4 regions of the Paenibacillus sp. AD87 genome follow, and region 1 is predicted to be linked to each of the others. Evidence: a T-box and tRNA genes for the amino acid it is inferred to sense, from the RefSeq annotation. Region 1 holds a T-box; the other regions hold tRNA genes.
The links. A T-box is a leader RNA that pairs with one kind of tRNA and senses whether it is charged. The one in region 1 lies ahead of leuS (leucine--tRNA ligase), so its partner is inferred to be a tRNA-Leu.

Region 1 (7,482 bases):
GTTGAAACGCAGATGTTCCATATCCTCTGTAACCTTTTTGATTGTCTTGTGTGCAGTGCGCTTGAACTCATCGGTTCCAACATCTGCTGTGATCTTGTCATGGATTGCACCTGTATCTTCGTTGATGAACAGACGCCATACACGTGACAGGAAGCGGTGCATGCCCTCAACCCCGTTAGCGTTCCACGGTTTTGTCGCCTCCAGAGGCCCCATGAACATTTCATACAGACGCAATGTATCTGCACCGAATTCATTGACGATCTCATCCGGGTTAATAACATTACCACGGGATTTACTCATCTTCTCATTGTTGGTTCCCAGGATCATCCCTTGGTTGACCAGTTTGTGGAACGGCTCTTTGGTATGCACCACACCCAGATCATACAGCACTTTATGCCAGAAACGAGCGTACAGCAAGTGAAGCACTGCGTGCTCTGCTCCCCCGATGTACAGATCAACCGGCAGCCACTGCTGCTGTTTCTCTTGAGAGATCAGTTCCTTGTCATTGTGTGGATCAATAAAGCGCAGGTAATACCAGCAGCTACCAGCCCATTGTGGCATTGTGTTCGTCTCGCGACGTGCTTTCATTCCCGTTTCCGGATCTACGGTGTTAACCCATTCCGTAACATTCGCCAGTGGTGACTCTCCAGTGCCCGAAGGTTTGATCTGGTCAATATCCGGCAGCAGCAAAGGAAGTTGATCTTCTGGCACCGTCTTCATCGTTCCGTCTTCCAGATGCAGAATCGGGATTGGTTCACCCCAGTAACGCTGACGGCTGAACAGCCAATCGCGCAGACGATAGGTTACCTTGCCTTGTCCCTTACCGTTCTCTTCCAACCAGGCGATCATTTTCGCAATCGCTTCTTCGTTATTCAATCCGTTCAGGAAATCGGAGTTCACATGCGGTCCGTCTCCGGAATACGCTTCTTGTGTCACGTCGCCACCCTGTACAACCTCGATGATGTCCAGACCAAACTGTTTCGCAAACTCCCAGTCACGAGCGTCATGTCCCGGAACGGCCATGATCGCCCCTGTGCCGTATCCAGCCAGAACATAATCGGCGATCCAGATTGGCACCTTCGCTCCGTTTACCGGATTGATTGCATAAGTTCCTGTGAACACACCCGTTTTGTCTTTAGCCAAATCAGTACGTTCCAGATCACTCTTGCGAGCAGCCTGTTCCTGATATGCCTTGATTGCTTCACGCTGTTCAGCCGTTGTAATGACTTCAACCAGCTCATGCTCAGGTGCCAATACAGCATAACTTGCACCAAACAAAGTATCTGCACGTGTCGTAAACACTTTAATAACTTCTTCATGACCCTCAATGGCAAAAGTAACTTCCGCCCCGGTCGATTTGCCGATCCAGTTGCGCTGCATATCCTTGATACTTTCCGACCAGTCCAGCTCTTCCAAGTCTTCCAGCAAACGCTCTGCATATTCCGTAATTCTCAATACCCATTGGCGCATCGGTTTACGAACGACCGGATGTCCACCACGCTCACTCTTACCGTCGATAACTTCTTCGTTCGCCAGTACCGTTCCCAAAGCTTCACACCAGTTCACAGGCACTTCATCTACATAAGCCAGGCCTTTATTGTACAACTGGATGAAGATCCATTGCGTCCATTTGTAATAGTCAGGGTCTGTTGTGCTGATCTCCCGATCCCAGTCATATGAGAAACCCAGTGATTTGATCTGACGACGGAAATTGTCAATATTGCGGAATGTAATATCCCGTGGATGCTCACCAGTATCCAATGCATGCTGCTCAGCAGGCAGGCCGAAAGCGTCCCAACCCATTGGATGCAATACATTGAAACCGCGCATACGTTTGAAACGGGATACGATATCCGTTGCCGTGTATCCTTCCGGGTGACCTACGTGCAGGCCTGAGCCGGATGGATATGGAAACATATCCAGGGCATAAAACTTCGGTTTAGCCGGGTCCTCACCCGTTTTAAACGTTTTATTGTCATCCCAGTATTGCTGCCAACTTTTCTCCATGTCTTGTGGCTTATAGCCGTGTTTCGGCTGTTGATTGTCACTCATCTATTGTTCCTCCTCTTGGTTATTCGCTTTTATTGCAACAAAAAAACCTCAGCATCCCGTAGCGTTTGCAGCGCTAGGGACGAGAGGTTGAATTCCCGTGGTACCACCCTAGTTAGCGGACGAACGTGCTTCGTCATCCACTCCCTTTGGACCTGTAACGGCGGTTAACCGATGCGGATTTCCATTCCTGAGCCCGAATGTAACTTCGGTCGTTTGCAAGATGTGTAATCACCGCATTTCTCCAAGGCGAGTTCGTGAAATACTGTCAACCGACTTGCACCAAGCGCCGGCTCTCTGTCATGTACAGGATTCACTACTGATCCTTATCATCGAAATATGTATACGATATGATCGGAAACATTATATAAAAAAGCAGCATTAAAGTCAATATTACACTGTCTGTTGAGTATAAGCAATGCTATGCATCAGTATACACATTAAGACGACTGGAATCGCTTGATTCCTTCTTCTAGATTATCAATCGTCCACTGAATGTGTTCCTTGTTCTCGTATTGACGATACGGACACTCGATTCTCAGCGCCAGATCAAAGTACAGATCATATAAACTTCTTCTTTTTCGTTCGCTATCTGTTGTAACTGCTCTTCCATATCCTTTGAGGAATCCTGGTGTATTATTAAAATGACTGAAGTAGTGCTCCATTAGAGGATCTGCCCAAAGGGAACGTTCAAAATCGATAATGGCCGTGATTTTCCCCGCCTCCACAAATACATTCCCATCCCACAAATCCCAATGTACAAGCACAGGCTCTTTGACATCATCCAGCACATCCGATTTTTCTTGAATCAAACGCTCCAGTTCCTCATAACGAATCGAAAATTCAACACCCGCTGCCTTGCTATCTGCAAGCATATCATCCATTAGGCACAGGAAAGCTTCTTTCCACGTTGTATAATGCGATTTCTTTGAGGAAAAGTAACCAAACTTCTCTCCTTTAATTTCATTGATCCGACGATTGTAGGCACCCAGCTGCTGCTCTATGGATTCCTGCTCTTCTGCACTGTACTGATCTTTGACTTTGTTATACGGCGTTCCTGGCATGTATTCCATAATAAAATATTCTGCCGGAACCAGGGTGAGCGATGGATCGTAGGCCAATACCCGGGGAACGGGTACATCCTGAAGTTCTGCCACAAGTCGTAGTGCCTCAACCTCAGCAACCATAACTTGCTGTTCACAGCGCATCAGCTTAATGCCATTAGAAGGAGCAATTTTGAGTACAACCTTCTGTCCGTCTTTCTTGGTGATAAAGTAAGCGTGGTTTGCCCAGCCGTCGATCATCTCTTTGTATTCTTGGATACCTGTGTTAAAGTGCTGCTGCACAATTCTGTCTAATTGTTCGGAAGTCAGCCTTGTTTTGTATGTACTTTCCATTCTACACCCCACCCGGAATTAAATTTTCAGGATTCTATTAAAAGAAAACGTTTTCCCCAACTATTATGGCTTCCTTTAACCCTACTGGCAATAACTTTTATTACATATAAAAAACAACATTCTTATAAACAAAGAACTGCCCTTATACATCATAAGGACAGTCCTTTATCTTAATCCTATTTCACGGCTACATAGAATAGACGCTGTGCGCCTTCTCCCGCCTCTTTCCACTCAAAATCAGCATATACACGTACATCTCTGAAGCCAGCCTTCGTGAGCTCCAGCTTCATCCAGTCCGGATCATACGCACGCTGAACATGAACCTCTTCAAACCGTTGGTACATATCCTTGCCGCTCTCAGCCACACGCGAAAAGATACTTAGATGATGCTCAATCTCACACCGTTCATGATCCATATCACAGGTCCAAATATACGAAACGGAGCGTTCGTCCAACACAAATGGTTGCTCCTCTTCGTATCGAATAAGGGTATTCGGATGATGTACATCGAACAGGAATGTGCCCTCCGGCTTTAGCATCTCGTAAGTACGCTGAAAGGTACGAACGACATCCTCTTTTTCAAGCAGATAATTCACGCAATCACAGAACGATATCACCGAGTCCACAGGCTCCGGTACTCTCCAGTCCCGCATATCCTGCTGCACCCAGCGGACACTGCCTTCCCGATATAAGCGGTGGCCTTGAGGCGTGGCCTCCATTTTACTGCGTGCAACAGACAGCATGTCCGCTGACAGGTCAATGCCTGTAACTTCAAAGCCGGAGTTCACCAGTGGGATCGTAATTGAGCCGGTTCCACAGCCCAGTTCAGCCACACTTTTCGGCATGCCATGCCGTTCCCAAGCCGTTCTCGCAAACCTTATCCAGTCCGGATAAGGCATATCCTCCATTAATTCATCGTACACATAGGCAAATTTCCGGTAAGACATGTCAGGCACCGCACTTTCGATTTCATTTTCGAATCTCTTTTGAACAAAAGAAAAAGCAGGGGCGTCCGGAGTTCACCCAGCCTTGCCCTGCCTTTACTTGTGGATTCAAGCGTATGCTTGATCCATGATACCCATTTGTCTAATTGTCCTCGTTCTGATCCTGAGGTACAGACTCTGTCAGATAGGTCCAGTTTTCCTTTTGAGTTACCAGACCATCCTTCATCAGTTTGCCCAAGGCCCGCTTGAAAGCGGATTTACTGATACCAAAACGCTGCTTGATGATATCCGGCGGGGTTGCATCCGAATACGGCATGCCGCCCGTAGGGCGATCTTTCATGAAAGCAAGCAGTTTGTCTGCATCTTCATTGCGACCAACCTCTTTGAGAGGAGACATCGCCAGATTGACACGTCCATCTTCACGTACCATGGTTACCCGGCATTTCACCTTTTCACCTAGACGTAGCATACGGTTTCGTTCCGAGGAATGAATCATGCCAATAGCGCCAAAGCCCAGCACACCACCGTCAACAAGTACAAAAGTACCCATCTGAAGTGGCTTGTACACCGTTGCTTCAACCCATTCGTTGACCCAGGAGGTTGGCGCATGGAAGGACAATGGTGCAAGCTCACGTTCTCCAGCCAATTTCGCACGCAAACGCCCTTGCTTGTCATGCTCCATAAGGACAAAAACTTCATCGCCTACATGAGGACGTAATTCTTCCAACTCAGGCAATTCACGAATCGGGAGCAGCAATTGCCGCCCAAGCCCCATCTCGAGGAAACAGCCGAGGCGTGGATGAATGTCAGCCACAACCAGACGTGCCATTTCGCCAAGGGTGAGATATGGTTTTTTCATGGTTGCCGCCAGGCGATCTTCCGTATCAAAGAACAGAAAGACCTCCAGCGTTTCTCCAATTTTAACGTCCCGTGTAAGCTCCGTATAGTGAAGCAGTACATCTTCCGATCCTGTCGTCAAAAAGTAGCCAAACGGAGACACTTCACGTGAAACCGGCAAGTTGACGACTGTTCCTGCGATCAAACTCATACCGTTTCCACCACTTTGGCATCAGACCACAGTCGTTCAATGTTGTAATACTCACGCTCGTCGCGGTGGAAGATATGAACAACCACATCACCCATATCCATCAATACCCAACGTGCAGAATCCATACCTTCGATGCCTTTGATGTTCACTCCGGCTGCATGCGCCTGTTTGCGAATTTCTGTTGCAATCGCCTGTACCTGAGTATCGGAGTTCCCGTGACAAATAACAAAATAGTCGGCTACCAGCGAGATGTTAATCAGATCCAGTGCTACAATGTTAGATGCCTTTTTATCGTCAGCGGCAGCAACCGCCATATTCATAAGTTCTTTCGATGATACTGTCATGAACCAACCTCCATAATCTAATCTATAAATGTGCAATCAAGTCATTCCGCGACAACATGGTCAAAGGGTAAATGACACGGCGCTGCGAGATCAACAAGCTGATCGTTGAGTCAAAACCGGCAATTAGACCTTCTTCCAGACTGAGCTCAGCCTGTTCGCGAATATGATTTACTCCCGGGAAGTCTCTTCCCGGTTCAATATAATCCGCAAGACATACCACTTTATCCAGCAGGCTCATGCCCACTCGACCCGAGGTATGCCAACGAATAGCATTAATAATTTCGGCATCATCGATGCCGTAGTCACGTTCAGCAACAAAAGCACCCACTTCGGAATGCCAGAGCTGCTTGTCATGCTGCAAAAGTTCTTCGTTCAAACCATTATCACGGATGACCGCTTCCATCTCAGATACGGGCCAATACTTGGCCACATCATGCAAGATTGCTGCCAAATCCGCTGTTACAGGATCAGCACCATATTTTTCAGCCAATAACACTGCCGACTCCATGACACCCAGCGTATGCTTCCAACGCTTCTCCGGCATTTGACCGGAAACTGCGCGGATCAGTTCGTCACGGCTTAGTCCCATATAAACCGCTCCTTACAATGTATTGGTGCACCTCATCAGGAATCATGAAACGTACCGAATGACCTTTGGCAAGACGTCTGCGTACGGCTGTGGATGATATATCCACTAGGGGCATCTCAGCCAACAATACCCGATCCTGCAACGCGTCCGGCAGGTCATCCAGATGTAACTGGAATCCCGGTCTTCCCACACCGATGAAGGTTAAACGTTCGGCGAGCTCTTCGATCTGCTCCCATTTGGGAAGATAGTTCACCATATCCGCTCCAACAATAAAGTAAAATTCATGCTGCGGATAGCGGCGCCAAAGCTCCTTCATGGTATCAATGGTATAGGACACACCGCCAAGTTCCATCTCGATACCCAGCACCTCATATTGCTGCACACCTTTCACAGCCGCTTCCGTCATTTCGAGACGTTGCTGTCCCGAAGCTCCGGCGCCGCGTTTGTGAGGTGGAACATGGGAAGGCATGAACCAGATCTCATCCAGTGCATGCGAATCCCTTGCCGCTTCAGCTGCCAGGAGGTGTCCCATGTGGATCGGATCAAACGTACCACCCATGATACCGATCTTCACCCGCGTCACACTCCCTTATCTAGGTAGTTCGATTTGTTTGTTATCGCGCGATTCTTTGTACAGGATGATTGTGTTACCGATGACTTGTACAAGCTCACTACCCGTTTCACGGGCAACTTCTTCGGCCATCTCTTTTCTGTCCTCGTCATTGTTGTTGAGCACTTGCACTTTCATCAATTCGCGCTTCTCAATCGCATCTTCGATGTGACGGAACAGGTGCTCATTCGTTCCCCCTTTGCCGATTTGAAATACAGGGGTCAGATGATGTGCCTGTGAACGCAAAAAGCGCTTTTGTTTACCGTTTAACATGAATACTCCATACTCCTTATGGTGAGCAAGCCTCAGCAACAGCACAATGACTGTCGGGGCCTGACCGTTCAATTATATTTTTACAATATTAAAAACTGTCTAACACAGCTCGCCGCATCGTCTCCACGGGCGCCGGGATGCCGAGCCAGTGCTCGAATGCTACCGCACCCTGGTATATAAACATACCAAGACCACCATGCACAGTACATCCACGCTGCCTTGACTCGC
Region 2 (7,482 bases), 180 kb from region 1:
AGCGATAAGCAGCATCAACAGACTGGTCATTCTGGTCATCGCCATATAAGGTCTGCTGGGCTCAGCCTCTCCCCGAGAAATCCAGCCATAACGCAAGTACCAGCCAAATTTCGGGAAGCACAAATTAATGATACAAAGTGTCATGAATATAAAAAAGAGGGTTCTCATACCCGATCTTCCTTCCTCATTTTACATGACCCGCTCAAAATTAACGCTTACGTCTGGAGAAGAAGAAAACAAGCAAAATAATAATAATAACGATTAATAAAAATTTCATGAGTGACCCTCCTGATGACATGATAAGATTTGTGAATGTATTAATCAGATATTACCCAAGGAACACATGGCTTGAATAACTATGTTACAATTAATTATATTGTTTTTATATAATCACATACCATCGGGTTATCGATAGCTTCATTAGGAGCATGAACACAACACAACAAAGTTTGGTGAGATGAAGGAGGAAGCATGACTAAATACAATCAACTCGCTATACAATGGGAATTTATAATTTCTAAGATTAAATCTTCCGTGACCGTAGTCGATGCTACCTTGCCTGATTTTCCGCTAATGTATGTAAATGAATATTTTAGTGAATTAACCGGATATAGTGCGGAAGAGTCGATTGGACAGAATTGCCGGTTCCTGCAAGGGCCGGATACGGATCCGGAAACCGTACAGAGAATTCGCGAAGCATTGAAGAAGCGTCAGTCGATCAAGACAGAGATTCTAAACTATACGAAGCATGGACAGAAATTCTGGAATGAACTGAATATTGATCCGATTTTCGATGATTCAGGGGAATGTTTGTTTTTTGTAGGGATTCAATACGATATTTCGGAGCGAAAATATGCTGAGCAGCAGTTACGTATGGCAGCTTCGCTGACAGAAATGAACAGTAGGGGACAGCTGGAGTTCATTGGGAAGCTGAACCATGAACTTCGCACGCCGCTGAACGGGATTATGGGCATGATCGAACTTGTGGGCATGGGTGACAACAGTGAGGAGCAAAAAGAGTACCTGGAGCTTGCGCGCCAGTCAGGGGAGGCTCTTCTGAACATTGTCAACAATAGTCTTGATATGGCCAAGCTGGGCAGAGGGAAAATGAGAGTGGAGCAAATCGAATTTCAGCCGTTGAAGCTGATTCAACAGATTATTAAAACGCATGAACCTGCGGCGCAGAATAAACAAATTCGCTTGCTCTGTCATGCGGATCTGACTACTCCTGATGTACTCACAGGTGATCCTCTGCGTCTCCGACAAGTGCTGGATAACCTGCTCAGCAACGCCATTAAATTCACGGAACAAGGTGAAGTGCAATTACAGATGGACGTTGAGGAGCGGCGAGGGGATACCGTTATTCTGGTATTCACTGTACATGACACCGGCATTGGCATTCCAGATAATAAAATCAATCAATTGTTTGAAGCATTCACGCAGACAGACATCTCTCATGCACGCAAATTTGGCGGCAGCGGACTTGGACTCACCATCTGCAAAGAGTTGCTCGAATTGATGGATGGTCAAATTTCGGTGGAGAGTACCGAGGGGAAAGGTACGAAGTTTGAGGTAACCTTGCCTTTACTTCGACAACAGGCGATTCCTAACGTGGGGTAGTCTATGCAGAACGAACAGCCGGGAAGTGTCGGCTGTTTTTTTATGTTTTTTTATATTGTTTAGCGAACTGGCGTTCTGGTATAATGCAAGTGTTGAATGGGGGAGAAACAGCATGAGTAAAAGACGCAGAAGTAAAAGGAGCAAGGGCAAGCAACGATTTAAAAAGCAGATATTGACGCTGGTGGCCATGTTAATGGTAGCTCTCTATGCATGGGTTGGGGGAGAATGGTCTCTGGATATACCGTCCCAATTTGGAGGAAGCAAGGGGAGCGTAGATCATACCATCACATTCCCGGCCGAGCGCTATCCCGAAACGGCCAATCATATCAAGAAGGCCATCAAGGCAGGACATTCGGATGTATGCACCATTGATCGCAGTGGAGCTGAAGGTAATCGGGATTTGTCCCTCAAAGGTGTTCCGGTCAAAAAGGGGAAAGATCGGGATGAATGGCCAATGGCGATGTGTGCAGAAGGCGGAGCGGGTGCGGATATCCAATATATTAGTCCCAAAGATAATCGTGGTGCAGGCTCATGGGTGGGAAACCAGCTAAGTACATATCCAGATGGAACACGAGTAAAGTTTGTGGTGAAATAACGACGGACTATGAATGAGAAAGTAATTGATGGAGAAATGCCTTGGCTTTGAAAGAGTGTGGTGTAAAGTAAAAGGCAAAAATAAAACCAGACGTTGATACGTCTGGTTTTATTTTATGAAGGGCGAAATAAACACGTCTAGTTCACGTATAAATACATGAAGTACTTGTTCCCTGTTTACAGATCAGCCGTACACAACTGCATTCCACTTAAATGATGAGAGCGAATGCTTAACAGACGTGTGACTTGTTCTACTTCGTCGAATGGAATCCACAGGCTTCCGTGAACTGTCCGTAAGGAAAGAATGGAAGCATCGGCTGTACGTTCCGGAAATCCAGTTACCGTTTGTCCACTTGTATTACGAACGATGATTTGTTGTTTGCGTCGAATGGCAATTTCTACCTCTTTTTTCATATGTCATTGCTCCTGGTTATGGAATAGTAATTCGATATGTCAATAATTTCAATGGTTAATTTGTCTTCTTTATCTAGTCTATCAGAACTAGGTATAGATTTCCAGATCAGAAATTAAATTTTACATAGGTGAAAGGACTTATTATGTGCTCTGCGTTTTTGAAGAAGCAACCAGGGTTATATAAGGGTAAAAGGAGGGGACGTATAATGACACAATTGCTGATCGGACTCGTACGCACGGAGAATGAAGCCATTATCATGTTAAATAAATTGAAAGAGGAAGGTATAGCAGATAAATATTTGGGTGCGGTAGCCAAAGAACAGGTTAATCTCGAAGTGGTAAGCGAGAAGACTGGTTTGCCTATGCCTCTGAAGGGCGCAGGAACAGACGGTGCACTAGGCGTGCTTAAAGGGGTGCTTGCTGGTCTGGGCAAGCGGATGGATCAGACGATGTCCATCGGAAAAGCGGTACGCAAACTTGCAGGCAACGAGATTGGAAATGAAACGGATGATCTGGTGCTTACCTTAACAGAAGCAGGGGTCTCTGAAGAAGATGCTAATTACTATGAAGATTGGCTGGTACAGGGGCATATCCTGGTGGTTGTGGAATGCAGCGAGGAAGAGGCAGACCGAATTGCACCTATTCTTCTTTTTTAGTTTAATTTAAGCCTGATTTTAGGTTTCTTTAATGTTGGGGAGGTATTCTTATTTCACACCTCCCTTAATATAGATGGTTTAAAGAAAGTTCGGGACCGCAACTCGAACTTTCTAGGCACTGCTCGCTAACGCTGGCAGTGCCTGTTTCATTTTTTTTGGATAATTTTATATTAAGGTATTGCAAAGCTATAAATTTCATGGTAAGATATTTCTTGTCGCCAAGAAATACATACCCATGCCGGGGTGGCGGAATTGGCAGACGCACAGGACTTAAAATCCTGCGGTAGGTGACTACCGTACCGGTTCGATCCCGGTCCTCGGCATCTTAAGAAAAGATCGCATGACACTTGTTAAACAAGTTGTTCATGCGATCTTTTTTTGTTTGGAAATTTTAATTTTTATGATTTTCTGCTGTACCATTCAGTTCATAAACATTAAGAAACGATAATACATATCAGATGACGCCTATGGGGCTACCCATTATGAATTACCAGGATCGATAGTGTATACTATCCGTAGGTATAAATTACCTTTATCTTTGAACTTGAAGAACTCAAGGTTGCATACCAAACTAAACAATTTTATGGACGGAGGACTCGACCCATGTTGAAACAGCTTAAGCCCTATAAGGTGCTGCAGGAACGCAGAATCGAAGAGTTGAAGTCAGATGCGTATCTCCTGGAACATCAGAAATCCGGAGCCAAAATTGTACTCTTATCTAATCAGGATGATAATAAAGTGTTCAGTATCGGTTTCCGTACTCCTCCGGAAGACAATACAGGTGTAGCTCACATTCTGGAACATTCCGTACTGTGTGGCTCCAAGAAATTTCCGGCCAAGGATTCCTTTGTTGAATTGCTGAAGGGTTCTCTTAATACATTTCTGAATGCGATGACATATCCCGATAAAACAATCTATCCGATTGCAAGTCGGAATGATCATGACTTCCATAACCTGATGGATATTTATCTGGATGCGGTACTCCACACAAATATTTATAATAATGAAAAAATATTTCTGCAGGAGGGTTGGAATTACAACCTGACCTCAGCTGAAGATGAGTTAACCTATAACGGCGTTGTATATAACGAGATGAAGGGTGCTTTTTCTTCACCGGAACGGATTGTACGCAGGGAAGTTCTAAATTCACTTTTCCCGGATACTACATATTCCTGTGAATCAGGCGGATTTCCCGATGCCATTCCCGATCTGACTTATCAAGGCTTGCTGGATTTCCACTCCAGATACTATCATCCGTCCAACAGCTTCATTTATTTGTATGGGGATATGGATATGGAAGAGAAATTGCAGTGGTTAGATGAGAACTATCTGAGCGAGTTTGATCGAATTGAGATTGATTCTGCCATTCAGCTCCAGCCTGCATTCGGACAAAGAGTGGACGCAGTTAAGACATATTCTGCCGGGAGTACCGAATCAGAAGTGGATAACAGCTTCTTGACCTATAATGCGGTCATTGGAACAAGTCTGGACAAGGAATTGAACATCTCGTTTCAAATTTTGCTGTATGCACTGCTTAACGCTCCAGGAGCGGTTCTGAAGCAGGCCTTGCTGGATAAGGGCATTGCAAAGGATGTATATGGTACGTATGATGACAGCCTGTATCAGCCTGTGTTCACCGTTGGATTGAAGAAGAGCAATCTGGCAAGCAAAGAAGATTTTCTGGGGACGGTAAAAGAGGTGTTAGAGCGTGTTGTGAAAGAAGGCTTTGATCCAAAAGCGCTGCTCGCAGGTATTAATTCCTATGAGTTCAACCACCGTGAAGCCGACTATGGAAGAATGCCCAAAGGATTAATCTACGGTTTCTCCTCATTGCAAAGCTGGCTGTATGATGTCGATGCGCCATTTACTCATTTGGAAGCAAATGATGTATTCGCCGAGCTCAGAACGAAGATGACCGAGGGTTACTTTGAGAAGTTGATTGATACGTATTTATTGAAAAATACACATACTTCTTTCGTTGCTGTCACGCCGGATAAAGGATTGAACGCACGCAAAGAGGAAGCACTGAAAGCACATCTGAAATCAGTTCAGGCGGGACTGAGTCAGGAAGAGATTCAGCAGCTCATTCAGAGAACCGAGGCTCTCGCCGAGTACCAGAATGCACCGTCAACCAAGGAACAACAGCAGGTGATTCCGACGTTGTCGATAGAGGATATTGAACCGAAAGCATCCACGCTGTATCAGACGGTAAATCAGGTCGAAGGTACAACGGTACTGCACCATAACATCTATACGAATGGAATCGGTTATCTGAGACTGTTGTTCGATATTAAGGAAGTCCCACGGCGTTTGCTGCCGTATGTTGGATTGCTGAAAAGTGTGCTCGGTTACGTCGACACTCAGAATTTCTCATTTAATGAATTGTCGAATGAAATTCACATTCATTCCGGGGGCATTCATAGTGGCATCGGTACGTATGCAAACGCGCATGAGCATGGTGATTTCAAGGCTACGTATGAATTCAACGCCAAAGTACTGTATGACAAACTTGGATTTGCTTTTGACATGATCAAAGAAATTGTGTTTACGTCCAAATTTGATGATTCGAAGCGTTTATATGAAATTATTGCCCAGTTGAAAGGCAACTTGCAGCGCAATCTGATCAGCGGAGGGCATTCAGCGGGAATTGGCCGTTCGACCTCTAAACATTCGGCTGTCGCAAACTTTAGGGAAGCGGTTAGCGGCATCGCCTTTTACCAGTGGCTTGAGGAGCTTCAAGCGAACTTTGAGGCAAGAAAAGAAGAACTGTCGACCAGCCTTCAATCGTTGACTAGCTTTATTTTCAGACCGGAAAACTTGCTTGTAAGTTACACTGCAGATGATCAGGGGTATGCGGGCTTGGAGAAACAGGTATCCGATTTGAAAGCGAAGCTGTTCACCCAGGACGTTGCCAAAGAAAAAGAGGCATTTACACCTGTGCATCACAAAGAAGGATTCAGATCTCCATCTGAAGTCCAATATGTCGTTCAAACAGGTAATTTTATCGATAAAGGGTATTCGTACACCGGCTCGCTGCGTGTCTTGCAGGGGATTCTATCTCTGGATTACTTGTGGAATAATATCAGAGCCAAAGGCGGAGCATACGGCTGCATGTCAGGTTTCAGACGTAACGGAGACAGTTATGTAGCATCGTACCGTGACCCAAATCTCGAAAAAACATACAAAGTTTATGAAGAGATGCCGCAATACCTGAAGGATTTCAAAGCAGATAAACGGGAAATGACAAGATATATCATTGGCGCCATCCAGGACCTCGATACACCAAGGACCCCTTATGGCGAAGGATCATTCTCTCTGGAATGTTATCTGTCTAATGTCACCGAAGCCGATCTTCAGAAAGAACGGGATGAAGTGCTAAGCACAACAGAAAATGACATTATAGGTTTTGCCGAAGTGGTATCCGCTATATTGGAACAGCAGCAACGCTGTGTTATCGGTAATGAAAACAAGATTGAAGACCAGAAGCAATTATTTGACGAAACCCTTGATTTGATCAAGAATTAATCGAATAATATATCAAAGTCGAAGTGTGAAGTAATAAACATCTGATCCCAAAGGGCGCTTTTATGAGCTGTAATAGCTTATAACTGCCGCCCTTTTCTTGTTATATAGGGGTTATTTCCCAATCAATCAATCTGATCCATCAGCATCTGTTGAAAATTTAGGTGACGGCGAGCATATTATAGATCTTTAACGTACGCAGATCTTCTTTAGACATTTTTAGCTCGTTATATAACTCCTGATTTTCAGGCAAGGGTGTTCGAGAGAATAGCATTTTTAAAGCGATGGGCATAAAGGGACGGAAGGATACACCTGCCATCAAACCCCACTTTTTCTCGGATTCCTGAAAAGATGCCAGAATGTTAATATACAGATTCTCCAGCGGTGTAGCCTGATTTTTCAGAATCAGCGTGGTGAGTGTGTCGTAATGCTCGGTGTGGCCCCAATACATATTTTCGCATTCCTGATAATTTTCAAAATTCTTGACGTTCATATACATCACGGTTCGATAACGATTCGCGTCCGACTGTGCCATCATGTCAATGACACAACGAATGAGGCTGTTATTGCGCCCGTCATAAAAATACGAATAAAACCGCGTGGAATTTTTGAAAAAGCTGGACGGTACCGTATTCATAAGAGGAGAGGCTTGCTTGGGTTCAATATACAGCAGCTG
Region 3 (7,482 bases), 3.6 Mb from region 1:
CGGCATTGCTGGCCTTTGCCCTGGGGTGGTTCACGTTCCGTAACCGAATCACCGGTGTGTATTTTACAATCCTGACCCAAGCGTTAGTCCTCATTACCGTAACGTTATTTGTGGGCAAACAGGAATGGACGGGAGGGACCAACGGTATAACGGGGTATAACGCCATCTTTGGTTTTACCGTTCATTCGGCAGGGACAACGATTGCTCTCTACTATATAACGCTTGCCGTTCTGGTGCTCGCCTACCTGCTTTGTCGCCGGGTTGTGAACAGCAGGTTTGGTCAGGTGCTTGAAGCTGCGCGGGATGGGGAGAATCGGGTTCGCTTTCTTGGCTATGACCCGGCAGGGTTCAAGACGCTGGCTTTCGCCCTTTCCGGAGCGTTGGCGGGAATCGCAGGTATGTTATTTGTGCTCCAGGTAGGGATCATCTCACCTTCCATGATGGGGATCGTGCCATCAATTGAAATGGTATTATGGGTTGCCTTGGGCGGGCGTGGGACGCTGATTGGTGCGGTAATCGGAGCTGTGGTACTGAACGCAGCCAAAACGGGCATCAGTGAAGCTTATCCGGAAGGTTGGTTGTTTGTCATTGGTGGGCTCTTTGTAACAGTGGTCTTGTTCATGCCGAATGGACTTGTTGGTGTATATCGTCATGTGGTGCGCTTGCTGAAACGGAGAGGAGAGGTTGTGCATGTTCCAGTCAATCAGGAAAAACCAAAAGTCTACTGACGTTCCGGTAGTCCTGGTCGCCGAGGAAATTACGGTGGCATTTGGCGGTTTTGTTGCGGTCAAAGGTATGAATCTGAAGCTGCATGAACATGATCTGCATTTTCTGATCGGCCCCAATGGTGCGGGGAAAACAACGATGCTGGATGTGATTTGCGGCAAAACCAAACCCTTGTCCGGTACAGTGAAGATGGCGGATGGTACGGATCTGACACGTCTGAAGGAGCACCAGATTGTTCGAAAAGGGGTAGGGCGCAAGTTCCAGGCTCCGTCCATCTTTGCTGGTCTGACCGTGCAGGAGAACCTGATGCTGGCTGCGGAGAATCGTCGTTCTCCTTTACAGGCTCTGGGTATTCAACGGTATTCAAAAATAAGTCCGGCCATGGAGCGGATTACGCTCCAGATTGGTCTGCAGGACCGTGTGGACGCACGTGCAGGGGCGCTATCACATGGGGAAAAGCAGTGGCTTGAGATTGGCATGCTGCTCCTGCAGGAACCCCGTGTATTGCTGCTGGATGAACCGGCAGCGGGGATGACGGACGAGGAAACACACAAGACGGGCCGCCTACTGCAAGAGATTGCGCGAGAAAGGTCTGTTGTGGTAGTGGAGCATGATATGGAGTTTGTTCGTGAGTATGCAGCCAAAGTGACAGTGATGCATGAAGGCAAGCTTCTAAAGGAAGGTACGATGGCGGAAGTGCAGGAAGATCCGAGAGTGGCTGAAGTGTATCTGGGCAAAAGGAGGGATGACCATGCTGTCGCTGCAACGAATTGAGTCCGGCTACGGGGAGAGCAACGTGCTGCGCGGTGTAAATCTGGATGTTGAGCCTGGTCAGGTGGTATGCCTGATGGGGCGTAATGGTGTAGGGAAAACCACCTTGATGAAGACGTTGATGGGGCTTCTTAAAACGCGCAAAGGAAGTATTCAGTGGAAAGGTCAGGAATTATCCACCCACGATCCGGCCAAACGGGCCAGGTCGGGGATTGGATATGTGCCGCAGGGGCGAGAAATCTTCCCGCAGCTAACAGTAAAGGAAAATCTGCTGCTGGGTCTGGAGACAAGTGCAGCGAGTGTAAAGACGTTCCCAGAGGATGTGCTGGCGATGTTTCCGGTGCTTGCCACGATGTATGGTCGACAGGGTGGTGATCTAAGTGGTGGGCAGCAACAGCAGTTGGCATTTGCCCGCGCGCTGGCTGCCCGGCCGGGATTATTGCTTCTGGATGAACCGACAGAAGGTATCCAGCCTTCCATCGTAGAGGACATCCGGCAGGTCATTTTGCAAATTAAGGAAAAGGGTGAGATCTCCATCTTGCTGGTGGAGCAAAGCATTGATTTTGTACGCGGTGCTGCAGATTATATCTATGTAATGGACAAAGGGGCAATTGCACTGCAAGGAGCACCGCGAGAGCTGGATATGTCGCAGTTTGAGCACCATCTGTCTGTGTAGCTAAGGTTCATGGCGTAGGATGAGTTCAGGAGCGCTTGTCCAGAATGTTGGAGTACTTCGGATATAGTCTTCGGATGCAATCCGGGCAGATATCATGAGTGAATTCGGCATGGGTGTGCTTCTCCAAATAACTTTCAACAGAGTTCCAGCTGTCCTGTTCATCCTTAATCTGTTTGCAGACAGCGCAGATGGGAAGCAGTCCACGCAAAGTACGCACTTCAGACAGAGCCTTCTTCAATTGGCGTTCTGTCTGTTTCTGTTCGGTAACATCCGTGTGTGCAATCAGTGCAAGATCAGACAGCAGGGATGGGTCGGCCTGAATCAATGGGGTGAGTTCCAGACGGAACCACCGCTGTTCGCTATGAGCGGTTTGAACGGAGATATCGTATGTATAACTGTCTTTAAAAGGTGCAGTGATACTTTTTAACTCCTGAACAATCTTCGCATTTTTTGCTTTCTCCTCGCGTAATGTCCACCCCTCTACAAGATGAAGGTAATGAGGCGGTTCAGGTGCTGTTCTGGAGGGGCTTGTTACGCTCTGTTTGGGAAGCAGTTGCCCAAGTCCATGTTGCCAAGCGGTGTTGCAGCTTCGAATGATCCAGTTGTGATCGACGATGATAAGTTGGTGTTGAATGGACTGGAACGATAATCTCTCCAGATCGGATATTAAGTATCTCATGAAATGAGCTCCTCCTTGGCAGAAATCTTATCTTAAATCATCTGGAATTTCCAAGATGTCTGCGACCTGGTTCCTGAACCGGGTTGCTTTGCGGGTACCGTGAATGAGATTGGACAGACGATATGGCGGAATGCCATACTGTTCACAAAATGTCTTTTGGTCGACCTGGAGTTCGGTTAGTCGTCGTTTAATGGCCCATCCGAAAGGAGTCACAGGTTTCTTTTTGTTCAAAAGGGTTCACCCCTCGTTGGAATGTAGTGTTCAGCTGGTTATTCTTGGTGTAAAATATATAGATATGCGAGCTGTATGTTTTATTATATACGTATTTACGTCATCTAACAATTAAAAAAGACGTAAAAAAGTGTATTTTAAGATATTAAATGGCGTAAATACGTTAAATAGACAAAATAAATGACATAAAAAACACGCCAGCAAGGAGTGAAGTGCACCCCTTAGAATAGACATTGGAAAAACCCCTAGGTTTAACCGATGAAATTCTAGGGGGTGCATTTTTTATGGCGATAAAGGGACAAAAGTTTAATACATATTCGGAGAAAATTAAAAAAGAGGCCATTCGTCTACATATTGTTGAAGGATGGACTTATCGAAAGATTAATGAACATTTGGGGATTCATGACCCGGGACGAATGAAGAGATGGATGCGGAAATACCGGGAGCAAGGCGAGTTCGGACTGATGGATCAACGAGGTCGTCGAAAAGAATACATGGATCAAGACCGCTATGTGCAAAACCTGAAACGGGAGAATGAGTTGCTAAAAAAGTGCTTGGTAATCTGGAAGGAGGAAGCAAACAAGAGAGATTTCAGATCATGGAAAAAGTAGCGGCTTACGGTGATATCCAGAGTCTATGCCATGTGTTTGGCGTGTCCCGGAGTGGGTTTTATGCCTATGTAAAACGTAAACGAATTGATCGCGATGCAAAGGCGAAGAAACAGGTGCTTCAAACGTATCAACGATATGAAGGCAAATATGGTTATCGACAGATCCAGTTGTTCCTTTGGCAAGATCAAGGGATTTGGATGAATCACAAAAAGGTGCTCCGCCTGATGCAAATGCTCGGTATTCAATCTCGAATCCGTCGTAAACGACGCTCCAGCAGCTCGTATGCACCTGCGCAGCGTGTAGCAGAGAATCTCTTGAAGCGCGACTTCCGTGCGGAAAAGCCAAATCAGAAATGGGTAACCGACATTACCCAGTATCGTGTGGGCGAGCGCTGGGTTTATCTTTCAGCCATAAAGGATCTGTTTAATAACGAAATTGTGGCTTACGAAATAGGCGAACGCAACGACAATGAACTGGTGCTCCGCACATTTAGCAAGGCGTTTGTGAAGCAAAAAGACATGACCGGACTGGTCGTTCACAGCGACCAAGGATTCCAGTACACGTCTCATGCTTACCACGACATGCTGCCAAAGGTTGGCGCCCGGATCAGCATGTCTCGCCGAGGAAATTGTTATGACAATGCCTCTATGGAGAGTTTCTTCTCGCATCTCAAAACGGAAGGACTCTATCCTTATCATATCCGAACGGTTGCTGAAGCACAAAGCAAAATCGAAATATATATCCGTTTTTACAACCGAAAACGGCCACAACGAAAACTAAAAAAACTGACGCCGGTAGAGTACCGACGCCAGTTTGCAGCCTAGGGTCTTTTTATAATGTCTACAAAATGGGGTCTTGACCAGGAGGTTGCGGCGTGTTTTTTATATTTTTACAGTGTGAGGAGGCGGGTTATGAAGGGATGGGGACAGATTAGGCTCTGTAGGCGTGAAGCCCTGCTCCAAGCATGTGGAAGCTTGGGAACAATGTTTTCATGGACATTGAGGTTGGTTGTACCGGTCCATCGGCAGCGGAGGCGCTGACGGTATGCCATTCATGCTCCAGATCTGCGGCCAGGCGAACCAGCAGGTCCTGGATTGTATCGGTATGAAGAGGAATCACTTTGGAGGCTTCGGTTATGCAGGCACTCATGGCTGAATGCAGATAACCAAGGACCGCCTCCTCGACAGGGATTTCGAGGTGGTGGTTAATCCAGGCGTGAACAGTGGGGAGACAGCCAACAGATTCATACTTAGCCAGCGTTTGTTCGAGATGGCTAAAATCAATCCAGGGGTGTAGTGCGCGAGCTAGCTTAATTAGTCGTTTGCCCATAATGGAGGCATGTTCTCTAAGATTGACTGGGGTGCGCTGGACATGAACGAGTTTGTCGATGAGGGCTGTACGCCATGCGTCCTTGTGATCTGCGGCGGTGTATATGCCTTTAATCGCCATACCTTCCAGACGCACGATGCTGGGATGCAATTGACAGCGCATGAATGATTCGAGATCTTCAACACTACGAATGGTACCTTCAGCGATATGGGCATCCATACCGAAGGAATGGGTGAACCCTCCGACCTGGATAGAGGAATCAAGCAGTTTGACATAATCGAGCAGCTTATTCCCACGGTTCACAATCTTTCGCCTCCTACGTTCGTTAAATGTTATGTTAAATAACATTTATACTCCTTTTTGGTTCGCTTTATGTTTGTGAATCCGAATTATATGATATATATATTCACATAAATATCCGCTTTTTGTCAATAGTTTCTTTGTTTTTTGAATATTAAATCTATTTAGTGTTATTTTATATAACTTTATGAGTTACTTTATACTAAGGGATATGAAGGATGGTAATACAAATAAAGTAGAGTGATCGGCCTAATCGGGTATACAAACGGGATTAAATTTAATCATATGCACTTCGTAGGAGAAAATGACGAGATTATACGATTTATGGAAGGAAAAGCGCAGTTAAAATGATATTAAGAAAAATGCTTTACTTTTAAACATGAACCGGGTATAATCAATTTTGTTGCCGATTATTTACGACATGCGGTCGTGGTGGAATGGCAGACACGCTATCTTGAGGGGGTAGTGGGTGTATACCCGTGGAGGTTCGAGTCCTCTCGACCGCATCATAAGAACGATAAAAAAGAAGCTTCCCGTATGGGAAGCTTCTTTTTTTTGTTTTATTTACAGTACAGATGGGCCAGACAAAAAAAGGTCACCCGTTTCCCCTGAATGCATGCTCATTCTGTCTGCTGGGGTCGGATGGCCTTTACTTGTTATTTAAGCAATTCTTTGATGTCCGCTTCAATTTTATCAGGTGTTGTTTTGGGAGCATACCGTTTCAGAACACGTCCGTTCTGATCCACAAGGAATTTGGTGAAGTTCCATTTGATGGCTTTGGAGCCGAGTACGCCTGGCGCTTCTTTGGTAAGGTGCTGGAAAAGAGGGTGAGCGCTTGAACCATTCACATCGATCTTCTCAAACATCGGGAAGCTAACACCATAGTTCATCTGGCAGAACTCGGCAATATCATCAGAAGAGCCTTTTTCCTGTGCAAACTGGTTGCTTGGAAAACCAAGAACTTCGAATGGGGAGTCTTTAAACTTATCCTGAAGCTCTTGCAGACCTTTGAATTGAGGTGTGAGGCCGCATTGGCTTGCTGTATTCACGATAAGCAGTACTTTGTCACGATAGTTGGACATTTCAACTTCCTGACCGCGAAGGGTGTTTACTTTGTAGTCGTAGACTGACATGAAAATCGCCTCCATTTCATATTCTTCTTTCTTCTATTATATTGATTACAATTAAATAATGCAAAATTAATATTGCTTTTTTAACTCAATTTGAAGCTGTCGTGTATGATCTGTGACTGATTTGCTACCTGAATTTCGCTAAAGAGAGAATTAGAGAGCTTTGATGAGATGGGTAGAGAATGGATGCGTTGTAAGCGCTATTATTGATGTGAAATGGCAAAAATCCGTCGATTCGGTGATCTGCGCAGACTTTACACCAATATGGCACGGGTGTATGATTCATATCGTAATTCCAATTTAAATTAAATTTTACATGAAAAACGAAACAAACGATAATATCGCTCTGATTAATGATTATAAAAGAACGATGTTTTAATCGCTGAGTTTCCATTCATTCATGGGTGGGAAACGGGGGAACCAACAGGATGAACTGTCCAAGACAGTAGGCATCCATGGGGTGAATTTTCCGGTGACAGCCGGAAATAGGGCGACTCTCGCGCCCGAATCCGTCAGCTAACCTCGTAAGCGTTAAAGGGAGAGGCAACAAGCCGTACGCTGGTTCATAGTGTCTTTTTGCTATGGATTATTGAAGAAGCGTCCGGGAGGCCTTGGTCCCCCACGCTTCTTTTTTGTTGTCTTTTCACGCCAAGGGAGGAACGAATGATGGATAAAGAGATGATCTTAGTGACTGCTCCAAATGAAGCAGGACGTAAATTTATCAAATTGCTGATGTACAAAAAAATGCCGTTTGCCGTTCTGACCAACAGTGCAGGGGAAGAGCGCAGGCTCCGGAGAATCGGTGTGGAGCATGTCATTCGCATGAACACGGCTGCAGCTCAGAAATGGTTTTTGCCGCAAGGTAGTGTCGGCAATGTTTTTATTTTTGAAAATAGCCTTAACCTGACCTGTCGATATTTGCAGATCTGCCGCTCATGGACATCCAAGTCCTTGTGTGTCATTACGGAACAAAGCCACCCCAAAGGGATCTATCGGGGAATGGGAGCAGACCGTATTGTATATTCCTTG
Region 4 (7,482 bases), 3.0 Mb from region 1:
TTGCATACTGGTGGTATCGTATTGCTGAATGTATTTGGGCGTGCGGGCAATGACAGACTGGTGAATGCGATTCATACCACGTTACAGGAACACTTCGCTTATACGCGCTCATTTGCATTGCCAGCTGAAACAACTGATGAAGTCCAAAATCGTATTTTGGTCGGTTGTGACGGACCGATTTCATTTCAAACGCGTCATATGGCTGGGTTTGTAGAGCAGCAGCCTGGCGAGGGATATGTTATTGTGGATTCAAATGAATCTTAATCTCAAATACAGTTCCAGATGATTTCGAAGAAAAGTCTCATATCATGTTATCAATTGTCATTAAATCGTCAATCTTACTATGTAATTATTCGAACTTCACAAACTATTTATTTCTTCTTAACAACTTTCGTATAAGATAGAAGGAATATGCCTTTTCATGAAAAACCGGGGGAAGCAATAATGATCGCAAAGAATAAAACATCCAGATTAAGAAGAAAAGTAAGGGAGATCAAAAAAATCAGCCTTACCGCTCTGTTGAGTGGATTGGTCACCATTGCCGTTTTGATGACATTGACCATTATGTTTATTTCGTCTTATACATCCCAGAAGCAATCGCTGATTGATAATACGCTCTCGCTTAATTATTCAAGTGCCGTGCAGATGAGCCAAACACTGGACTCGTTGTTTCAATCCATGCAGGGCAGTTTGAAGTATTCAGCCAACTATTTTCCGGATATAGACTATGCAGACGCCAAAAAACTGGATTCCACACTGGATTTGATTCGAAACAGCAGTAATTATTTCAATTCGGTTTCTCTGATAGATGAATCGGGAATAATCCGGGGTTCATCTCCTTATTTGGAAAAAAGCCTCGGACAGCCTATAACTTCTAATGCAGCGAAAAATGCGTTTAAATCGAGGTCTTCGTATATATCCGAAGCGTATCGTGCGCCGTATTCGGAACGAAGAATCGTTTTTGTGAGTGAACCGATCTTCAGTCCATCAGGTGAATTCAAAGGTTTGATTAGTGGGAGCATCTATCTACAGGAAAACAACATCTTGAACCTGTCATTTGGCAGTCAGCTGAGGACCAGTAATGGCTCTTATTTTTATATTGTGGATGCCAACGGGACGTTGTTGTTTCACCCGGATACGGAAAGAATCGGTGAAAATCTAAGCAAAAATCAAGTGGTGCAGAAATTGCTTAACGACCAGACAGGCAAAGAACAATACAAAAATCTGGCGGGTATGGATTCACTCGCAGGTTATTATAAGGTCCCGACAACAGATTGGGGAGTTGTCGTTGTATCTCCAACCCAGATGGTATACGATCAGCTGAATCAACATATTCGCATGTTGCTGCTGTACACTTCAATTCCGTTTATCATTCTGACACTTATCGTTATTCGTGTAGCGCGCAAGCTGGCCAGTCCATTTGTTTATCTTGCGGACCTGGTTAACCAAGTGGATCAGGGTAAAGTAGATCTGCCTGTAATGAAGCCGCATTGGAACAGGGAAGCGGACTTGTTAACACGAACCGTGCTGACTGCATTGGCGAATTTTCGCAAGCAGAAGGATCAGCTTACCTATGATGCCAGAACGGATGTATTAACCGGACTGACCAATCGTAGAACATTTGAAGAAGTCATTCAGCAGTGGATTGATGAAGAAGTTCCGTTCTCCATTGTGGTACTGGATATTGATCGCTTCAAATCCATAAACGATACGTATGGGCATCATGCGGGGGATCAGGTTCTGAAGCATATCGCGAATATCATTAAACTGTCAGTTCGGACGCAGGATATATGTTCCCGGTTTGGCGGGGAGGAGTTTGTTGTGTTATTGCGACATACGGATTCGAAAACAGCGTATCAGATTGCCGAGCATATCCGTGTATCGGTGGAACAAAGTATATTGCCCATTGATCGTTCTGTGACGATTTCCGCAGGCATTGCCGAATATCCACTACATTCCACAACAGCGACAGAGTTGTTCCATTTGGCGGATAATGCGTTATATCAAGCCAAGGAAGAGGGACGTAATCGGACCATTACCATTCAAACGGTCATAAAATAAGGTTTACTCTCTTTCATATCGAAAACAAAAAGAAGCTAATCCCATCGAAGAAAGGGATAGCTTCTTTTGTCTTTTGTTTAGACCTCTTGTGATCTGGCTTGAACTTCATTTGTATACTGTTCTCCCCAGTCTCGCATGCTGTAAATAATCGGCTGGAGCGTTTCTCCAAACGGTGTAAGCGAATATTCCACTTTGGGTGGAACCTGAGGATAGATTTCCCTGTGAACAATTCCGCTGCTTTCCAGCTCTCTTAATTGGAGAGTTAACATCCGCTGAGTAATATCAGGGAATAACTTTCTGATCTCGTTGAATCTTAACGAGCCGGAGAATAGGTGATATAGAATCGCACCTTTCCATTTGCCTCCAATGACGCTCAGCGTGACTTCGACGGAACAGCCATAAGGCGAGGGGCACCCATCGGCCGGGTTTTTTCTCATTATAATTGCACCTCCAGTTCGTGGTGGTTATTTATAGTATCTATTTTAGTACTACAGCACATAAATGTACATATCACTCATCTATGAGCATATCACTTCTCCCTTGGATTATAAACCCCATCCCATACATCTGCATGAAGATAAAACAACAAAGAACCCCGGTTTCGTATCACGAAACACCGAGGTTCTCAGGAATGAAAGGCTTGATTAAAATAAAGTGTCCAGGGAGTAAGCTCCTGCACCCGCAAGTGCAACACCGATCAGTGATCCGAGCATAACCAGATTGTACTCGAATCCTCCGTTCAGATTCCAAAGTCCTTTACCTGCATGGACTTTCGCTATGGCAACAACCATAGGGATGATGAGCAAAATGGCAGCTAAACCAGTCCACAGACCCGCCCCAAACAGGAATCCGCCGATCAACTCAATAAGGCCTCCACAGACAGCCATAACTCTTGCGGGCCTCAGACCAATCGCTCCGAAAAATTCGGCTGTTCCTGATATGCCTTCTCCACCAAACCAGCCAAACAGTTTCTTGCATGCATGACCCATCATAATGAAACCAATAACAATTCGAATGATAAGTAATCCGGCGTCTAACATGTGCTTCTTTCCTCTTCTCTAGTTGTATAAAATGATTGGTCTTATATATCGTATGAATGATGTCAGATCAGCGACGCCAGAATGGTATCACATAACGCCATGGTTTCAATATTATCCTTACCACTGGAATGTGGATCAGATTTGTTCTGACAGCATTCCATAAAATGAGCCATCTCACCAACAAATCCTCGTAAGTAAAGATCACGATAAGCCCCTGACATAGGAGAGCCGGAAGGGGTGAAAACAGTATCCTGCTCCTCAAGGGATTTCCAGGGAAGGTTATCCCCTGTACGAGATTGATGAACCGTAAGTGTGTTAATCTCATCTGCTAACGCAAATCCGTCGTCAAAGGTAACTAGTACACTTTCGCTTTCGCGTGACCATGCACTCATGCCAACAAAGTAGGCACTGCCCACCACACCATGATCAAATTTCAGGGAAATGCTCTGGTTAATATGTTCTCCGTCCTTAACCGTTGTGCCTGTGACCTGTATGGCTTCCCCGAACAGAAAACGCATCAGATCGACCATATGAATGGCAGCGAGCTTCATGAATTGTTCCTCATCCTTGCAGAATGGTGTGCTATCTACAGCAAATTTCATTTGGAAAGAACGTGCTCTGCCCATTGTTCCACCATCAATCAGTTCCTTGAGTTTCATGTAGACCGGTGCATATCGTTTCATGAATCCAACCATAACAACCACACCGGCCTTTTGGGCAGCTTCAGCTACAGCGGCAGCTTCGGCAGCGTTCCATCCGAGGGGTTTATCCACGTATACATTTTTGCCAGCCCGGATGCATTCAAGGGCAAGTGCTGTCTGATCCTCTGGTTGCGCCACAACAACGACGCCGTCACAGTCTTCATTCTGCAGCATCAGCTGAGTATTATCATAGGCTTTCCCGCTGCTCCCAAAACGAAGGAGAGCCGCCTCGGACCGTTCAATACTGCGAGTGGCGATGGCCTGAATGTCTGCTCCTGCTTCAATAGCAGAAGGATATATATTCGTGGATGCATGGAATCCTGCACCGATAAAACAAAATTTGGCTTTTCTCATGTGAACCTCTCCTTTAAATGAAAATCACCAATCACATTGATTAGATCTTGTAGCTTAAATGCTTCAACATCTGTCCGGCGATAGTGTTGTTAACGCTATGAGGAACCGGTTGTGGTCCGAGGGTGAGATGTTGGCGTTGCTGTACAAGATATAGGAGGGAGGCGGCTTGCAGGGACAAGCCTAGATCCATCGTTTCGGCAGGGTTGCCGCTGCCACCAGCCAGGTTAAGCATCTCGCCTTGAGTAAGCAGCATGAGTCCACGTCCGTTGGTTAATGTAAATTGTTCAATATCCGCTGTCAGATGTTCCGTATGCTCCGCCTCCTGACGAAGACCTTCCAAATCCATCTCCCAAGAAAAATGTCCGGCATTGGCGAGGATCGTTCCATCATTCATTTGATTAAAATGTTCCTTCAGAATGGCGTTAGGACGGCCAGTGACAGTAATGTACACTTGGGCAAATGCAAATGTATCCTCCAATCGTGCCACTCTGAACCCATCCAGCGCCGCTTCCAGGCCAGCAATCGGATCGGTTTCAACAACGACGACCTGACTGCCCAGATTCCGCAAATATCTGGCGATGCCTCGTCCACAGGTTCCATAACCTACGATCACGAAACGACGTGTAGGCAGAATCAGGTTTGTAGTACGCATGAAACCTTCAATAATGGTCTGTCCAACACCATGTTCATTTTCCATGATTCGTTTGAGTGGACTGTCATTAATAACAATGATGGGGAAAGGAATGTTCTCACCCGTCTCTTCACGCAGCAGATAGGCCCCGGTCGTTGTCTCCTCCGTACCCCCAATAAGAGAGTTAGGATCATACTGTTGAATGAAGGTACGCGCCAGATCAGCTCCATTATCCATGAGGAGATGGGGTTGGTGACCAAGTACACTTTGGATATTTTGCAGGTGCTCATTGCGCCTGTCCGCACGTTGACCATATACCGTGATGCCTTCTTCTTGCAGAGCTGCTGCGACGGCGTCTTTGGTTGTACCCGGGCTGCCAGTCAATACAACGTTGGCTCCACCTGCTTGGAGTGTGCGGCATAACACAGCTGTTTTAGGTTCCACATGAATACATATACCGATGGTTAAACCAGCAAAAGGCAGCTCTTTGGCAAACTGAGATTTTAATTCGCCGAGCAGGGGCATATGCAACTCCGTCCAGTGAATGCTGCGTTTTCCTTCTTCAATACGTTCATGTGTTGTGTTCTTGATCGTCATGCAAAACTCCCCTTTTCTATGCAAGGTATAGCGTGTCCAACAGGACACTTGATCTGCTTAATGTCTACGATAGGGAGTTTGATGGGGTTAAAAAAGGACATATGTCCTATTCATTGCAGCTTGGAAAAAAAGGTATTGCAAACTTATTTCAGAGCATGTATACTCTTAATTACGGTAAAACAAGCAATTGCTTGACCGGAGTACTTTTCATCCATGATGAGAAGATACATATTATGCGGTCGTGGCGGAATTGGCAGACGCGCACGGTTCAGGTCCGTGTGGGCTAACCCCCGTGGAGGTTCGAGTCCTCTCGACCGCATCGAAGAAAAAAGCTCGCGAAATTGCTCTAAAGGCAATTCGCGAGCTTTTTTTGTTTTTTTATTTATTGAAAATGAATTGTTGCACACATAGGCCTGCAATCGCTCCAGCAATACCAAAGAGCGCAACACTTGCCATCACCTCATATGCCTGGAAGCGAAACAAAAAGGCGATGCCGCTGCCAAATGTCGTTCCTGCGAGAAATCCGAGAGAAATTCCTATTTCTTTGGTTAATTTCATAGGTTCACCTGCTTGGGAATGTGAGTTTGGGGTTTGCAAATTTTTAATACAGGAAGTAAAGTGTGATCAGGAAAATACTCACATTTTATTTCCTTTTTTCATTTTGTGGTTTTAACCATGTAATTATGCATGATATTTCTTAAGGGAGGTTAAAAGCGAATGAATATGAACAAGCGAATTGCCCTATGGAACGAAGAAGCGCAAAATTGTACTTGTGGGCATGATCATCGGTTGGTGCAAATGCAGGTCTATCTGGAGCATGGAGCTATTCAGCGGTTACCTGGCTATTTGTCCGAGCAAGGGTACAGACATGTAACAGTGGTATATGATCGATTTACAGGTCCGGCAGCAGGATACGAGGTGGTAAAGAACATCCGAGAAGTAGGCGTTCATGTGGATGAGATATGCATGCCAGAGAACAAAGCAGGCGACGTGATCGCCGATGAGGGTGGGATTGTGCAGGCACTGCTCGGTGTGAAACAAGAAAGTCAGGCGATCATTGCTGCTGGTTCAGGAACCATTCATGATCTGGTGCGATTTGTTTGCTCCAAAATGAACAAGCCCTTTCTGTCAGTACCTACAGCAGCTTCGGTTGACGGATTTACCTCAGCGGGTGCACCTCTTATTGTAAGCGGCGTCAAACAGACGTTCCAGGCGGTACCGCCTAAAGCTATTTTTGCGGACATCGATATTTTGGAGCAAGCCCCTCAAGAGATGAATGCTGCCGGATTCGGAGATATGCTTGGTAAATATACATCACTGGCGGACTGGGTGGTTTCCAGGGATCTGGGTGGAGAACCGTTCTGCCCCGTAGCTTATCGCATGACAGAAGAAGCACTAACGACCTGTGTGGAGCATGTACAAGGTATCGCTGAAGGACGGGCCGATGGTGTGAGTGTATTGATGGATGCGCTGATTGCTTCCGGCATTTCCATGCTAATCATTGATCATTCCCGCCCGGCATCCGGTGGAGAACATCATCTGTCTCATCGGTGGGAGATGGATCTGATGGAGTCAGGGCACAAGCCTGTTTTGCATGGTGCCAAGGTGGGAGTGGCCTGTGCACTGCTTACCGTAAAATACAAAGATCTTGCACAAAAATCCGACGAGCCGGTATTCCATGTATACAATAATCTGCCGGATGCATCTCAGCTTATAGCTTGGCTTGATCAAGTTGGGGGACCTACAACGACTGAACAACTAGGTGTATCCATGGAGATGGTGGAACATGCTTTCAACACAGCTCATTTGCTTCGTGATCGTTATACGGGACTGAAATATATCAACGAGATTCTAAACGTGGGTTCGAAATAAGGATGGGAAAAAATATGAACAAGTGTTATCTTATGCATTTAGTTGTACGTACAAATTAAGAGTGAATCATGTAATGTACGAGACAAGGAAGTGTTGTTGTTTACGCTAGAGGTGCTTGTGCTTGATTCGATAACAACGAATCTACATGAATTTTTGAAAAACACGGTCTTACAAGGGATAAGGATAGATCGAACCAAACGTTATACGAGCTGAATTAGAGTTTGAA

Region 2: it encodes a tRNA-Leu, which carries the amino acid that the T-box ahead of leuS (leucine--tRNA ligase) is inferred to sense. The anticodon was not compared.
Region 3: it encodes a tRNA-Leu, which carries the amino acid that the T-box ahead of leuS (leucine--tRNA ligase) is inferred to sense. The anticodon was not compared.
Region 4: it encodes a tRNA-Leu, which carries the amino acid that the T-box ahead of leuS (leucine--tRNA ligase) is inferred to sense. The anticodon was not compared.

The regions. Positions count from the first base shown of each region.
Region 1 covers NZ_LXQN01000007.1:817,251-824,732, reverse strand. The annotation lists gene leuS (leucine--tRNA ligase) at 1-2,052, opposite strand, end outside; T-box leader at 2,125-2,391, opposite strand; gene gpAD87_RS03750 (phosphotransferase family protein) at 2,490-3,446, opposite strand; gene gpAD87_RS03745 (class I SAM-dependent DNA methyltransferase) at 3,623-4,393, opposite strand; gene gpAD87_RS03740 (CvfB family protein) at 4,533-5,438, opposite strand; gene rsfS (ribosome silencing factor) at 5,435-5,782, opposite strand; gene yqeK (bis(5'-nucleosyl)-tetraphosphatase (symmetrical) YqeK) at 5,805-6,371, opposite strand; gene gpAD87_RS03725 (nicotinate-nucleotide adenylyltransferase) at 6,355-6,945, opposite strand; gene yhbY (ribosome assembly RNA-binding protein YhbY) at 6,961-7,254, opposite strand; gene aroE (shikimate dehydrogenase) at 7,343-7,482, opposite strand, start outside.
Region 2 covers NZ_LXQN01000007.1:994,959-1,002,440, forward strand. The annotation lists gene gpAD87_RS04500 (DUF6199 family natural product biosynthesis protein) at 1-168, opposite strand, end outside; gene gpAD87_RS04505 (sensor histidine kinase) at 472-1,620, shown strand; gene gpAD87_RS04510 (NucA/NucB deoxyribonuclease domain-containing protein) at 1,733-2,215, shown strand; gene gpAD87_RS04515 (hypothetical protein) at 2,392-2,628, opposite strand; gene gpAD87_RS04520 (general stress protein) at 2,835-3,284, shown strand; tRNA gene gpAD87_RS04525 (tRNA-Leu) at 3,522-3,607, shown strand; gene gpAD87_RS04530 (insulinase family protein) at 3,888-6,809, shown strand; gene gpAD87_RS04535 (helix-turn-helix domain-containing protein) at 6,967-7,482, opposite strand, start outside.
Region 3 covers NZ_LXQN01000007.1:4,387,034-4,394,515, reverse strand. The annotation lists gene urtC (urea ABC transporter permease subunit UrtC) at 1-728, shown strand, start outside; gene urtD (urea ABC transporter ATP-binding protein UrtD) at 691-1,500, shown strand; gene urtE (urea ABC transporter ATP-binding subunit UrtE) at 1,478-2,173, shown strand; gene gpAD87_RS19425 (hypothetical protein) at 2,199-2,852, opposite strand; gene gpAD87_RS19420 (hypothetical protein) at 2,880-3,083, opposite strand; gene gpAD87_RS19415 (helix-turn-helix domain-containing protein) at 3,368-3,694, shown strand; gene gpAD87_RS19410 (IS3 family transposase) at 3,682-4,518, shown strand; gene gpAD87_RS19405 (urease accessory protein UreF) at 4,625-5,326, opposite strand; tRNA gene gpAD87_RS19400 (tRNA-Leu) at 5,747-5,829, shown strand; partial or broken gene gpAD87_RS32990 (hypothetical protein) at 5,936-6,001, shown strand; gene gpAD87_RS19395 (glutathione peroxidase) at 5,980-6,456, opposite strand; cyclic di-AMP (ydaO/yuaA leader) riboswitch at 6,824-6,999, shown strand; gene gpAD87_RS19390 (hypothetical protein) at 7,117-7,482, shown strand, end outside.
Region 4 covers NZ_LXQN01000007.1:3,781,465-3,788,946, reverse strand. The annotation lists gene gpAD87_RS16535 (spermidine synthase) at 1-264, shown strand, start outside; gene gpAD87_RS16530 (sensor domain-containing diguanylate cyclase) at 445-2,061, shown strand; gene gpAD87_RS16525 (winged helix-turn-helix transcriptional regulator) at 2,139-2,498, opposite strand; gene gpAD87_RS16520 (DoxX family protein) at 2,706-3,101, opposite strand; gene gpAD87_RS16515 (Gfo/Idh/MocA family protein) at 3,164-4,156, opposite strand; gene gpAD87_RS16510 (adenosylhomocysteinase) at 4,197-5,384, opposite strand; tRNA gene gpAD87_RS16505 (tRNA-Leu) at 5,620-5,703, shown strand; gene gpAD87_RS16500 (hypothetical protein) at 5,763-5,942, opposite strand; gene gpAD87_RS16495 (sn-glycerol-1-phosphate dehydrogenase) at 6,102-7,256, shown strand.